3 regions of the Bradyrhizobium xenonodulans genome follow, and region 1 is predicted to be linked to each of the others. Evidence: predicted binding sites of a transcription regulator. Region 1 holds the regulator's gene; each other region holds the start of a gene.
The links. The regulator HrcA, encoded in region 1, represses chaperone genes, less so after heat shock. The targets are predictions, from matches to a motif close to GTTAGCACTCNCNNNNNGNGAGTGCTAAC.

Region 1 (4,561 bases):
CGGCCGGGCGAACGCTCGGCGGTGGTTGCAATCTCGCGCGCGAAGGCGGAGGCAAAGCGTGTCTCGTCGATCGCGGCGTGGCGGACATGGCTGTTGAAGTCGCAATAGGGGCACTTCGACAGGCAGAACGGCCAGTGCACGTAGACGCCGAAGGCTTCCTTAGCGCGGCTCAAGGCAGATCTCCGCCAGTTTCACGAAGGCGCGGGCGCGGTGCGACAGGCCGAGGCCGAGCGGCGGCAGCCCGTGCTTCTCGATGCTTTCCATCTCGCCGAAGGTGCGGCCGTGTCCGTCAGGCAAAAACATCGGATCGTAGCCGAAGCCGGCATTCCCGCGCGGCGGCCAGACCAGTGTGCCGTCGACGCGTGCCTCGACCTCTTCGAGATGATCGTCGGGCCAGGCGACGCAGAGCGCCGAGACGAAATGTGCTTTGCGCTTGTCGGGCGTGGTCGCGCCGCGCTCCTGCAACAGGCGCTCGATCTGCGCCATCGCCGCAGCAAAATCCTTCTTCGGTCCGGCCCAGCGCGCACTGTAGATCCCGGGCGCGCCGTCGAGCGCATCGACCACGATGCCGGAATCATCGGCGAACGCGGGCAGCTTGGTCGCCTGCGCGGCCGCGATCGCCTTGATCGCGGCGTTGCTACGAAAATCGTTGCCGGTCTCTTCCGGCTCGGCGAGGCCGAGCTCACCGGCCGACACCGCCTCGACGCCGTAAGGCGCGAGCAGCTCCTTTATCTCGGCGAGCTTGCCGGGATTGTGGGTCGCGATGACGAGCTTTCCGGTGATTCGGCGGTGCATGGGCCTATTGACTACGCGACAGCCAGTTTCTGCAAGTCCACCAGACGCGCGATGCCCTTCTGTGCCAGCGCCATCAGCGCAAGGAACTCGTCCTGCGTGAACGGCTCGCGTTCCGCGGTGCCCTGCACCTCGATGATGCGGCCATCGCCGGTCATGACGAAATTGGCGTCGGTCTGGGCTTCCGAATCCTCGGCATAGTCGAGGTCGAGCACGGGGGTACCGTTGTAGATGCCGCAGGAGATTGCGGCGACGTTGTCGCGCATCACGTTGGCCTTGACCATGTTGCGCGCCTTCATCCAGCCGATGCAATCGGCGAGCGCGACCCAGGCGCCGGTGATCGAGGCCGTGCGCGTGCCGCCGTCGGCCTGGAGCACGTCGCAATCGACCGTGATCTGGCGCTCGCCGAGGGCTTCGAGGTCGACGATGGTGCGAAGCGAGCGGCCGATCAGGCGCTGGATCTCGACGGTGCGGCCGCTCTGCTTGCCCGCAGAGGCTTCGCGGCGGGTGCGTTCGGAGGTCGCGCGCGGCAGCATGCCATATTCGGCGGTGACCCAGCCGCGGCCCTGGCCCTTCAGCCACGGCGGCAGGCGGTCCTCCAGCGTGGCTGTCACCAGCACATGAGTGTCGCCGAATTTCACCAGGCAGGAGCCTTCCGCATATTTGACCACGCCGCGCTCCAGCGTCACGGGGCGCAATTCGTCGGGCGCACGGCGGCTTGGCCGCATGGGGAATCCTCCAAAACTCTCGGAAAAGGGCTGTTCGCGGTGCTTGTAGGGGGGGTGAGTGGGGAGGACAAGGCTTTTTCACCCCCGGTTTTCCACCCCGCAAACGCCACGCTTGTCAGAAGCCTCGGGGATGGACAAATTATGAGCATCTGAGAGGAGTTATCGTCTGTGGCCCATCACGATCCGATCCATCTGATCGCGCCGCGCGCAGGCCTCGCCCAGCTCAACGAGCGTTCTCGCGACATCTTTCGTCAAATTGTCGAAAGCTATCTCGCGACCGGCGAGCCGGTGGGCTCGCGCAATATCTCGCGGCTGATCGCCATGCCGCTGTCGCCGGCCTCCGTCCGCAATGTGATGGCCGATCTGGAACAGCTGGGGCTGATCTACGCCCCGCACACCTCCGCCGGCCGGCTGCCGACGGAACTCGGCCTGCGCTTCTTCGTCGATGCCTTGATGCAGGTTGGCGATCTCACCGAGCCCGAGCGGCAGTCGATCCAGAGCCAGCTTGCCACCGTCGGGCACGCGCAATCGGTCGAGGCGGCGCTGGACCAGGCGCTGACGCGGCTGTCCGGCCTCACGCGCGCCGCGGCCGTGGTGCTGACGCCGAAATCCAATGCGCGGCTGAAGCACATCGAATTCGTCCGGCTGGAACCGGAGAAGGCGCTGGTGATCCTGGTTGGCGAGGATGGCCAGGTCGAAAACCGCGTGCTGTCGCTGCCGCCGGGAGTTCCCTCCTCGGCGATCACCGAGGCCGGCAATTTCCTCAATGCGCGCATCCGCGGCCGCACACTGGCCGAGGCGCGGCTCGAGCTCGAGACCGCGCTCGGGGAGGCTCGTGCCGAGCTCGACCAACTGACGCAAAAGGTGATCTCGGCCGGGATTGCGAGCTGGTCCGGCGGCGAGAACGAGGACCGCCAGCTCATCGTCCGCGGCCACGCCAATCTGCTCGAGGATCTGCATGCGCTGGAGGATCTGGAGCGCGTGCGCCTTCTGTTCGACGACCTCGAGACCAAGCGCGGCGTGATCGACCTGCTCGGCAGGGCCGAAACCGCGGAAGGCGTGCGCATTTTCATCGGTTCGGAGAACAAGCTGTTTTCCTTGTCAGGCTCCTCCACCATCATCTCGCCGTATCGGGATGCCGCCGGCCATATCGTCGGTGTTTTGGGTGTGATCGGGCCGACACGGCTGAATTATGCCCGCGTGATCCCGACCGTGGACTACGCCGCCCGCATCGTCAGCCGCCTTTTGGGGGGCTGACCGGCGTTTCCTCCGATCACGGGCGCTTGATTTTCGTAAGCTTAGGCACGATATCCGGGCCAACAATCCCTTGAGACGAGTTCGAGAAGAGAGTCGATGACCGATCAAGACCGGCAGCCCGAAGACACGACCGCGCCGACCGGCGAGCCCGTGGTGTCGAAACCCTACATCATGCCCGACGATCCGGAGCCGGGCTCGGTCGAAACGTTGCAGAAGGAAGTCGCCGAGGCGCGCGACCGCATGCTGCGGACGCTGGCCGAGATGGAGAACCTGCGCAAGCGCACCAGCAAGGAAGTCGCCGACTCCAAGCTCTACGGCATCACCGGCTTTGCCCGCGACGTGCTCGACATCGCCGACAATCTCCAGCGCGCGCTCGATGCCGTTCCGGCCGAGGCGCGGGCCGCGGCCGATCCCGGCCTGACCTCGCTGATCGAGGGCGTCGAGCTCACCGAGCGTTCGCTGCTCAACGCGCTGGAAAAGCACGGCGTGAAGAAATTCGATCCGCAGGGCCAGAAGTTCGACCCGAACTTCCAGCAGGCGATGTATGAGGTGCCGGATGCGTCGGTGCCCGCGGGCACCGTCGTGCAGGTCATGCAGGCCGGCTACACCATCGGCGAGCGCGTGCTCCGCCCGGCTCTGGTCGGTGTCGCCAAGGGCGGCGCGAAACCGGCTGCCGCCGCCAACAGCAACGAGTCGAACTGAGCGGCCCTCATCCTGTGAGGAGCGCGCTCGCGCGCGTCTCCTCACCATGAGGGTTTGGCAGTTGCCTTACGCGCTCACCGCGATATCCGCGGACTGAATCCGCTTCACGCCGGCCTTGGCCATATCGGCCCAGGCTTTCGCGAGTGAACCCTGCGTGTCGATGCCGCGGCAGGCGTCCTCCACGACATAGACGTCGAAGCCCGCCTTGCGCGCGTCGAGTGCGGTCCAGGCGACGCAGAAATCCGTCGCCAATCCCACGACGAAGACGCGCTTGATCTTGCGGCCCTTGAGGTAGCCGGCAAGGCCCGTCGAGGTCTTGCCGTCGGCCTCGAGGAAGGCCGAGTAGCTGTCGACGTCCTTGTGAAAGCCCTTGCGGATGATGAGCTCGGCATGCGGGATCGCAAGGTCCTTCGACAGCGCGGCGCCATCGGTGCCCTGCACGCAATGGTCGGGCCACAGCACCTGCTTGCCGTAGGGAAGATCGACCGTCTCGAACGGCTTCTTGCCGGCGTGCACGGAGGCGAACGAGATATGGCCTTGCGTGTGCCAGTCCTGCGTCATCACCACGTTCGCAAACGCTTTCGAGATCTTGTTGATCACGGGCACGACCTGCTCGCCTTCCTTCACCGCGAGGCTGCCGCCCGGCAGGAAGCAGTTCTGCACGTCGATCACGAGCAGCGCGGATGCATCGTCCGGCTTGATCGGTGCTGCCGCCAGAAGTGCGGTTGGCCCGAGGGCTACGAGAGCGCTCGTCCCAAGCGCGGTCAAGATTTGTCGCCGATCCAGCATCGTTCGCCTCCCTCCAGGATGAACCCAACGGAGACGAAGCCTAATTCTGCTTGTGCGCGAACAGAAGCCCGAAAATGCAGCCGGCTCTGTCCAGCGCTCGGGCTCAGCCCTTCGGCTGAATTCCGTCGCGCACGGCGCGGAAGCGGGTGAAGGCGGCGGGCCACTGGTCGCGCGGGGCGCTGGCGATGATGCGCAGCGAGGCGCCGCTGGAGAAGCGGATCCATTGCACCACCGTCACCGGGGTTTTTTCCTTGCCGCTGACGCCGTCGATCCGGGTCTCGAAGCCCTGCTGG
Region 2 (4,561 bases), 3.4 Mb from region 1:
GCCTATGTCGACTTCTCGAAGCTCGCGCCCGATGCGCTCGATCCGCGCTCCCGCCTGATCATGCTCTACGCCATGTGCGGCTTCGCCAATTTCGCCAGCCTCGGCATCATGATCGGCGGCCTCGGCGTCATGGCACCGGAGCGGCGCGAGGAGATCAACGCGCTGGGGCTGAAGTCGATCGTGTCGGGGACGCTGACGACGTGCCTGATGGGCGCGGTGGTGGGGGTGTTGTCGTAGGAAGTCTCTCCGCCGTCATTGCGAGCGAAGCGAAGCAATCCAGAGATCTATCTGCGGAGATAGTCTGGATTGCTTCGTCGCAAGAGCTCCTCGCAATGACGAGGGGTGAGACGTTCGCGCCCTTCCCGACAGAGCCTACGCCTTCAACTCCACCGTCTTGAACTCCGCCGGCAGGATCACCTCCAGCAGCTCGACGTCATCCGAATAGTCCAGAATCATGTGCTTGATCTTCGGCGGCTGGGTCCATGCGCTGCCTTCCTTCATCAGGGTCTCGCCCTGGCCGTCCATGTAGGTCTTCACCCAGCCCTTGAGCACATAGACCATCTGGAATTCGACGTCGTGGAAGTGCAGCTTCGACACTTCGTTCGGATCGCAGGGACCTTGCAGCCGGATCACGTGCGCTTGCGCGAGGCCGTGGCTGGCTTCGGCGATGCCGAGGTCGCGGTATTTTGCGTAAGTCCGCAGGCCGTCGGCTTTGAAATCTTCCTCGCGGTGATGGCTGATGGCGATGCGCTGCTTCGGGCGGGCGGGTTTCCTTGGAGCAACAGTGCGCGCCTTCGATTTCACGGCCTTGCGTGCGGACGATCGCGTCGCCGCCTTGGCGCCACTCCGCTTCTTCACCGCGGTTTGCGCTGCGCTGCGCGATTTTGTTTTCTTGGCCATGGGCGGCCTCCCGTTGTTGTTATGGCGAGAGGCTAGCATGGAAACAGGTCTTGCAGGGTGGGCAAAGCGGAGCGTGTCCACCATTCCAAATGCAATCGCATAGAGATGGTGGGCACGGCGCGCGAAGTGCGCGCGCCTTTGCCCACCCTACGAGAGCGGTGCTTTGGTCAATGCAGCCGGAACACGCCGTCCACGGCGCGCAGCTCGGCCGGCTTGATCAGCTTGGAATGCGCGACGGTCACCGCAAACAGCGGGCCGTCGAGCTTCTCCTGCCAGAAGGCCAGGAAGTCGGTCAGCGCCGGGAATTTCGGGAAGAGATCGTAGTTCTGCCAGACATAGGTCTGCAGCAGCGAGGGATGATCCGGCATCCGGTAGAGAATTTGCGCCGTCGTCAGCCCGTAACCCAGCACCTGTTTCCGGAAGTCGTCGGAAACCACCCCAACCCGCGAGACCATGCCAACCTCCTTTTCAGGAGCGCATATTCAGGGTGGCTTTCCGGTACGCTGCTTACGAGCCACCCGGCAACGATGCGCTCACATGAGAGAAATGTGACGCAAACTGACAACCCATCTCAAGCCCAAAAGTTTAACAAGCTGTTGAAATTCAATGCGTTAGCAGCAGATGGGGCTCCGTGCTAATACGGGCCGTCAAACCCGGTTAACGATGGTAAAGGAATTTGGCAGGCCGGCCTGCCGAGTGCTTATTTTTCTGCTAGAAGCCCTTGCTCCCGCAAAATTCCTGGCTTATCTCAGCTGTGCCCATGCTGGCACTCGCTGGCATGGACTGCTAACAATTCCGAAATCATCAACCCGAGCAATTGCTTAGGAGGACTGCATGAAATTCCGTCCGCTTCACGACCGCGTCGTGGTCAAGCGCATCGACGCAGAAGAGAAGACCGCTGGCGGCATCATCATTCCCGACACTGCCAAGGAAAAGCCCTCCCAGGGTGAAGTCGTCGCCGTCGGCCCGGGTGGCCGCGACGAGGCCGGCAAGCTGATCCCGATCGACCTGAAGGTCGGCGACCGCGTGCTGTTCGGCAAGTGGTCCGGCACCGAGGTCAAGATCGACAATGTCGATCTCCTGATCATGAAGGAAAGCGACATCATGGGCGTCCTCGACGTCCCCGCTTCCAAGAAGAAGGCGGCCTAAGCGCCCCTCTCTCCCTCCCGTCAAATTACCTAAGGAAAATTTCAGATGGCAGCCAAAGAAGTCAAATTCTCGGTTGAAGCGCGCGACAAGATGCTGCGCGGCGTCGACGTTCTCGCCAACGCGGTGAAGGTCACGCTCGGTCCGAAGGGCCGCAACGTCGTCCTCGACAAGTCGTTCGGCGCTCCCCGCATCACCAAGGACGGCGTCACCGTCGCCAAGGAGATCGAGCTCGAGGACAAGTTCGAGAACATGGGCGCCCAGATGGTGCGCGAAGTCGCCTCCAAGTCCGCTGACGCCGCCGGCGACGGCACCACCACCGCCACCGTGCTCGCTCAGGCGATCGTGAAGGAAGGCGCCAAGTCGGTTGCCGCCGGCATGAACCCGATGGACCTCAAGCGCGGTATCGACCTCGCGGTCGAAGCCGTCGTTGCGGACCTCCAGAAGAACTCCAAGAAGGTCACCTCGAACGACGAGATCGCCCAGGTCGGCACCATCTCGGCCAACGGCGACGCGGAGATCGGCAAGTTCCTCGCCGACGCCATGAAGAAGGTCGGCAACGAGGGCGTCATCACCGTCGAGGAAGCCAAGTCGCTCGAGACCGAGCTCGACGTCGTCGAGGGCATGCAGTTCGACCGCGGCTACATCTCGCCCTACTTCGTCACCAACGCCGACAAGATGCGCGTTGAGATGGACGACGCCTACATCCTCATCAACGAGAAGAAGCTCTCCTCGCTGAACGAGCTGCTCCCGCTGCTCGAGGCCGTGGTGCAGACCGGCAAGCCGCTGGTCATCGTCGCCGAGGACGTCGAAGGCGAGGCCCTCGCCACCCTGGTCGTGAACCGTCTGCGCGGCGGCCTGAAGGTCGCGGCCGTCAAGGCTCCGGGCTTCGGCGATCGCCGCAAGGCCATGCTGCAGGACATCGCGATCCTGACCGGCGGCCAGGCGATCTCGGAAGATCTCGGCATCAAGCTCGAGAACGTCACGCTCAACATGCTCGGTCGCGCCAAGAAGGTGATGATCGACAAGGAGAACACCACGATCGTCAACGGCGCCGGCAAGAAGGCCGACATCGAGGCGCGCGTGGCCCAGATCAAGGCGCAGATCGAGGAAACCACCTCGGACTATGACCGCGAGAAGCTCCAGGAGCGTCTGGCCAAGCTCGCCGGCGGCGTCGCGGTGATCCGCGTCGGCGGCGCGACCGAGGTCGAGGTGAAGGAGCGCAAGGATCGCGTTGATGACGCGATGCATGCGACCCGCGCAGCTGTCGAGGAAGGCATTGTCCCGGGCGGCGGCGTCGCCCTGCTCCGTGCCTCCGAGCAGCTCAAGGGCCTGCGCACCAAGAACGACGACCAGAAGACCGGCGTCGAGATCGTGCGCAAGGCGCTGTCGGCTCCCGCTCGCCAGATCGCGATCAACGCCGGTGAAGACGGCTCGGTGATCGTCGGCAAGATCCTGGAGAACAAGACCTACGCCTACGGCTTCGACAGCCAGACCGGCGACTATGCCGACCTCGTCAAGAAGGGCATCATCGACCCGACCAAGGTGGTCCGTACCGCGATCCAGAACGCAGCCTCGGTTGCAGCTCTGCTGATCACCACGGAAGCCATGGTCGCCGAGCTGCCCAAGAAGGGCGGCGCAGGTCCCGCGATGCCCCCGGGCGGCGGCATGGGCGGCATGGACTTCTGATCCAGCCACCTCGAGAACTACGAAACCCCGGCAGCGATGCCGGGGTTTTTGTTTCTCCCTTCGTCTTCCGGGGCGCGCGGAGCGCGAGCTCGCAATGACGGGATCGGACAGCTTCGCCTCACCACACCTTCCCCAGCCGCTCCATGTGCGGCTCGCCGTCTTCGTCGAGCGACCAGAAGATTCGCGTCACCTTGCCGACCAGATTGTCCATCGGGATGAATCCCATCGCCGACATCATGCGGCTATCGGAGGAATTGTCGCGGTTGTCGCCGAGCACGAAGAAATGGCCAGGAGGCACCGTGAAGACGCCGGTGTTGTCCAGAAAACTGTTGTCGACGCAATCGTAGGTCTCGTAGGACACGCCGCTCGGCAGCGTCTCGCGCCAGCTCCTGACCTTGAGGTCGCCTCCACAGGCGGTGCCGGCGAGCGTCTCTTTCAAGGCGACGCGCGTCACCGCACGGTCGTTGAGGAAGAGCTGGCCCTGCCGCATCTGGATGCGGTCGCCGGGCAACCCGATCACGCGCTTGACGTAGTCGACCGAATTGTCCTTCGGCGTCCGGAACACGACGATGTCGCCCCGCTCGGGCTCGGCGGCCAAGACGCGGCCCGAGATCCAGGACGGCGCGAAGGGGAAGGAATAGCGGCCATAGCCATAGGCATATTTCGCGGCGAAGACGTAGTCGCCGACCATCAGCGTCGGTGCCATCGAACCCGAGGGGATGTTGAACGGCTGGTACAGGAAGAAGCGAAACAGGAACGGCGGCGACCATAGCACCGGGATCAAGAGGATCAGGACGACGATCGCCTTCCATTCCCGGGGGCGCGC
Region 3 (4,561 bases), 1.0 Mb from region 1:
GTCTCTTTCAGGATCACGTCGGCATTGCCGTCCATCAACCCGTCGATCGAGGTGAAATAGCGCGTTTCCGGCCCGCCCGGCGCCGTGGCCTTGGGCGACAGCTTCATCTGGGCGGATGCGGGATGCGGGGACACGGCGAGCAGGGCGGCCAAAAGAGCTGTCGGGCAAACCAGAAGCGCGCGCATCGACGAAATCCCCAAGCAATCGAATCTGGCGCCACCGTAGTGGGTTTTGGCCGCCGGTTGAATCGGAAAGCGAAAGGGCAGGGTCGGCAAAAAAGAAGGCCGCCCGGAGGCGGCCTTCGCAACATTGTCACGGAACGGACGGCTCAGAAGCCGCCCATGCCGCCGCCGGGCATCGCGGGCGAAGCTTCCTTCTTCGGCATCTCGGCGACCATGGCCTCGGTGGTGACCAGCAGGCCGGCCACGGAGGAGGCGTCCTGAAGGGCGGTGCGGACCACCTTGGCCGGATCGATGATGCCCTTCTCGATCATGTCGACATAGTCCTCGGTCTGGGCGTCGAAGCCGAAGGTCTCGGACTTGTTCTCCAGGATCTTGCCGACGACGATCGAGCCTTCCACGCCCGCGTTCTCGGAGATCTGGCGAATCGGAGCTTCCAGCGCCTTCAGCACGATGTTGATGCCGGCCTGAACGTCGGCATTGGCGTTGGTGAGACGGCCCACCGCCTTCTTGGCGCGGAGCAGCGTCACGCCGCCGCCGGGGACGATGCCTTCCTGCACCGCGGCGCGGGTGGCGTTGAGCGCGTCCTCGACGCGGTCCTTCTTCTCCTTGACCTCGATCTCGGTGGCGCCGCCGACGCGGATCACCGCGACGCCGCCGGCCAGCTTGGCGAGGCGCTCCTGGAGCTTCTCACGGTCGTAGTCCGAGGTGGTCTCCTCGATCTGCGCCTTGATCTGGCCGACGCGGGCCTCGATCTCCGGCTTCTTGCCGGCGCCCTTGACGATCGTGGTGTTCTCCTTGTCGATCACCACCTTGCCCGCGCGTCCCAGCATCTTCACCGTGACGTTCTCGAGCTTGATGCCGAGATCTTCGGAGATGAGCTGGCCGCCGGTGAGGATCGCGAGATCCTCAAGCATGGCCTTGCGGCGGTCGCCGAAGCCCGGCGCCTTGACGGCGGCGACCTTCAGGCCGCCGCGGAGGCGGTTGACGACCAGGGTGGCCAGCGCCTCGCCCTCGACGTCCTCGGCGATGATGACGAGCGGCTTGCCCGACTGCACCACAGCTTCGAGCACCGGCAGCATGGCCTGCAGACCCGACAGCTTCTTCTCGTGCAGGAGGATGTAGGCGTCCTCGAGCTCGGCGGTCATCTTCTCGGCGTTGGTGACGAAGTAGGGCGACAGATAGCCGCGGTCGAACTTCATGCCCTCGACGATGTCGACCTCGGTGTCGAGCGACTTGTTCTCCTCGACGGTGATGACGCCCTCGTTGCCGACCTTCTGCATCGCCTGCGCGATCATCTTGCCGATGGCGGCATCGCCGTTGGCCGAGATGGTGCCGACCTGGGCGACCTCGGAGGACGCCGCAACCGGCTTGGCGCGCTTCTCGATGTCCTTGACGACGGCCGCGACCGCGATGTCGATGCCGCGCTTGAGGTCCATCGGGTTCATGCCGGCGGCAACCGACTTGGCGCCTTCGCGCACGATGGCCTGGGCCAGCACGGTCGCGGTGGTGGTGCCGTCGCCGGCGAGGTCGTTGGTCTTGGAGGCGACCTCGCGCACCATCTGGGCGCCCATGTTCTCGAACTTGTCCTCGAGCTCGATCTCCTTGGCGACGGTGACGCCGTCCTTGGTGATGCGGGGCGCGCCGAAGCTCTTCTCGATGACGACGTTGCGGCCCTTCGGGCCGAGCGTCACCTTGACGGCGTTGGCGAGAATGTCGACGCCGCGCAGCATGCGATCGCGCGCGTCTCCGGAAAACTTGACGTCTTTGGCAGCCATGTCTGCAATTCCCTGTGTTTCGTGATGTGTCTGACGCTGGTTCGGAATGATGGATGCCCGGACCTCCGCGATCCGGGCATGACATTCAGCGGCTGTTCAGGCAGGCGGCCTTAGGCCAGAACGCCCATGATGTCCGACTCCTTCATGATCAGGAGATCTTCGTTGTCGATCTTGACCTCGGTGCCCGACCACTTGCCGAACAGCACGCGGTCGCCGATCTTGAGGTCGATCGGGATCAGCTTGCCGGCTTCGTCACGGCCGCCGGGGCCGACGGCGACGATTTCGCCCTGGGACGGCTTTTCCTTGGCGGTGTCCGGAATGATGATGCCGCCCCTGGTCTTTTCCTCGGCGTCGATACGTTTGACCACGACACGGTCATGCAGCGGACGAAATTTGGATTTAGCCATGACGTTTCCCTTTGGAGGCTCGCTTCGGAATTAGTGGAAGTGGGTGGGGCGGCGCTTCCGTCCACCCCCTTTCCGAGGATCGAACGGCGCGCTTAGCAATCGGGCTTTCCGAGTGCTAATAGTGCGCCCGGAAATATGGCTTGGCCGCGATCCTGTCAAGCAAAGGTGGTTAAGCGATTGGTGAGGCGGATATAGGATGGTGGCATTGGAAACTCGATCGGGGCGCCGGCGTATCAAAGGACGTCATTGCTCCGGCGGCGGTTTTGCGCTTGGCTGCGGGAGGGGTGCGGCCATGGTCTTGTTCGGGGGAATGCCATGATCAGTTCGGCTCACGCGCGCACGGTCGCCAATCTGGCGGCCGCTTCTTGCCTGGCGCTGCTGCTGGGCGCCTGCGGCGGCGGCATGAGCCTGCCGTCGTTCTCGTCGTCTTCGCCGCCGCCCGAGGCCGAGCCCGGGACCGGTCCGGAAATGCCGGCGAGCATCCGTGCCGACGAGATCGTCGGCCGCTGGGGCCTGGCCTCGTTCCAGAACCCGGCCGACCGCGCCCGGACCGAGGCGGCGGCCCGCGCCCAGTGCAAGAATCCCTACGTGATCACCGCAGGTTCCTCCGGCGGCGTGATCATGCATCTCGCCGACCAGGCGACGCCGCAGGAACTGCGGCTGAAGGGCTCGCCCAGCGGCAAGAACTATATCGGCCCGGCCGGTCCCACTCCCGGCGAGCAGGACCGTGAGATCGTCTCCTTCGACGGCCGCGTCCTGATCACCCGCTTCATCGACAAGGACGCCGCCACTCGCTACGGCAACATGGTCTACGTCCGCTGCGCGCCGAGGGCGTAGCCTCTCTTTCGTCATGCCCCGCGTAGTGCGCAATTGCGCACGGGGGCGGGGCATCCAGTACGCCGCAGCTTCTCGGCTCAATCACTGCCGTCTCTGGAATACTGGATCGTCCGCCTTCGCGGACGATGACAGCGGAGGGGGCTCAAAAACAAAAAACGCCGGCTCTCGCCGGCGTTTTGTTTTTCTGTCTGTCGCCGTCCGATCAGTCGAACAGTGCGTCGATGTCGTCCTGCGAGGCATGGCCGACGTCGCCGGCGAGCTTGGGGCCGTTGAGGAGCTTGTCGTCCTCGCTGCGGTTGTCGACCTGCGGCTGGACGTGAGACTTGATCGCGTCGACGCCGCCCCAGATGTCCATCATCGCATTGATGTGCTGCTCGATGAACTTCATCGTGGTCATGACCTTGCTGATGCGCTGGCCGGTCAGGTCCTGGAAGTTGCAGGCTTCGAAGATCGAGATGACGCGTTCCTGGATGTCGTCGGCGAGCCGCTTCTGCTGGTCGGCCGATTGCACCTTCGACATCGCGCTGGCAGCCTGGTCGATCGACTCGGCAGCTTCGAGAATTTGCTGGGTGGCCTGCTCGGTGCCGCCGACGACTGCGCCGAGCTCGCCATTGACCTTGGCCATCTCCGCGCCATCGAAGCTTTTGCCGTGCAGCGTCGCGATTTCGCGCTTGGTGCGGTCGATGGCGTCGTGGATCAGATCGAGCTCGATCTTCAGTTTCTCGCACTGCTCGATCTGCGCCCGGTACGTCTCGAGCATCGTGCGTGCGTCGGAAAGCTCCTGGGCCGTGGAAGCGTCGATCGCCGCCATCGCTGCGCTGCCGGACAGGGGCACAGGTGCGCCACCCTTCGCCATCTGGGCGCGGATCGCACGCAGCTCTGCCATGATTTCACTATGCATGGGCGCAGCCTCCTCAATCATTTCGGGGCTGGGCATCTCGCCGACAATAGCCTCTTCGACACGAAAACGTTTGCGGTGAATAGCCATCAGGAACTCCCCCCACCTCACTCACGCGTCTTTGTAGGCAGAAGCGATTTAACACGAAGTTCACAGCAGGAACTGTTGTGCGGCCGCGCGCGACGGCTTGAAAAGAAGCGATTAACCATGGGTGCGCGTCATTCATCGAAAATAAACGCTGATCGCCAAATTGCACCCTCGCTCGCGACGTGGTGAATCCAAACGCCCGATACGTTTACCAAACAAAACGGCTTTTGCTCTTTATTGACCACGTCGCGGACGCCGATCAATCGTCGGCTCTGCACGACGCATGTGATCTAGACGAAACAGTACAGAGTACGTCGATGTTCAAGAAAATGTCTGTCGCGCTGCTCGGCAGCGCTTGCACCTTCATTGCCGGCG

Region 2: I3J27_RS24230 (co-chaperone GroES) is a predicted target of HrcA. The motif match lies at 1,663-1,691, and genes of this name have one in related genera.
Region 3: I3J27_RS05740 (co-chaperone GroES) is a predicted target of HrcA. The motif match lies at 2,456-2,484, and genes of this name have one in related genera.

The regions. Positions count from the first base shown of each region.
Region 1 is NZ_CP089391.1:168,680-173,240, reverse strand. Features, by position in the region: gene hemW (radical SAM family heme chaperone HemW) at 1-173, opposite strand, end outside; gene rdgB (RdgB/HAM1 family non-canonical purine NTP pyrophosphatase) at 160-795, opposite strand; gene rph (ribonuclease PH) at 807-1,520, opposite strand; gene hrcA (heat-inducible transcriptional repressor HrcA) at 1,689-2,777, shown strand; gene grpE (nucleotide exchange factor GrpE) at 2,874-3,479, shown strand; gene pncA (bifunctional nicotinamidase/pyrazinamidase) at 3,546-4,268, opposite strand; gene I3J27_RS00780 (hypothetical protein) at 4,372-4,561, opposite strand, start outside.
Region 2 is NZ_CP089391.1:5,083,430-5,087,990, forward strand. Features, by position in the region: gene I3J27_RS24215 (NupC/NupG family nucleoside CNT transporter) at 1-237, shown strand, start outside; gene I3J27_RS24220 (cupin domain-containing protein) at 373-900, opposite strand; gene I3J27_RS24225 (usg protein) at 1,068-1,355, opposite strand; gene I3J27_RS24230 (co-chaperone GroES) at 1,735-2,049, shown strand; gene groL (chaperonin GroEL) at 2,095-3,735, shown strand; gene lepB (signal peptidase I) at 3,854-4,561, opposite strand, start outside.
Region 3 is NZ_CP089391.1:1,215,139-1,219,699, forward strand. Features, by position in the region: gene I3J27_RS05730 (hypothetical protein) at 1-185, opposite strand, end outside; gene groL (chaperonin GroEL) at 329-1,957, opposite strand; gene I3J27_RS05740 (co-chaperone GroES) at 2,068-2,364, opposite strand; gene I3J27_RS05745 (hypothetical protein) at 2,680-3,201, shown strand; gene I3J27_RS05750 (protein phosphatase CheZ) at 3,404-4,189, opposite strand; gene I3J27_RS05755 (L,D-transpeptidase) at 4,504-4,561, shown strand, end outside.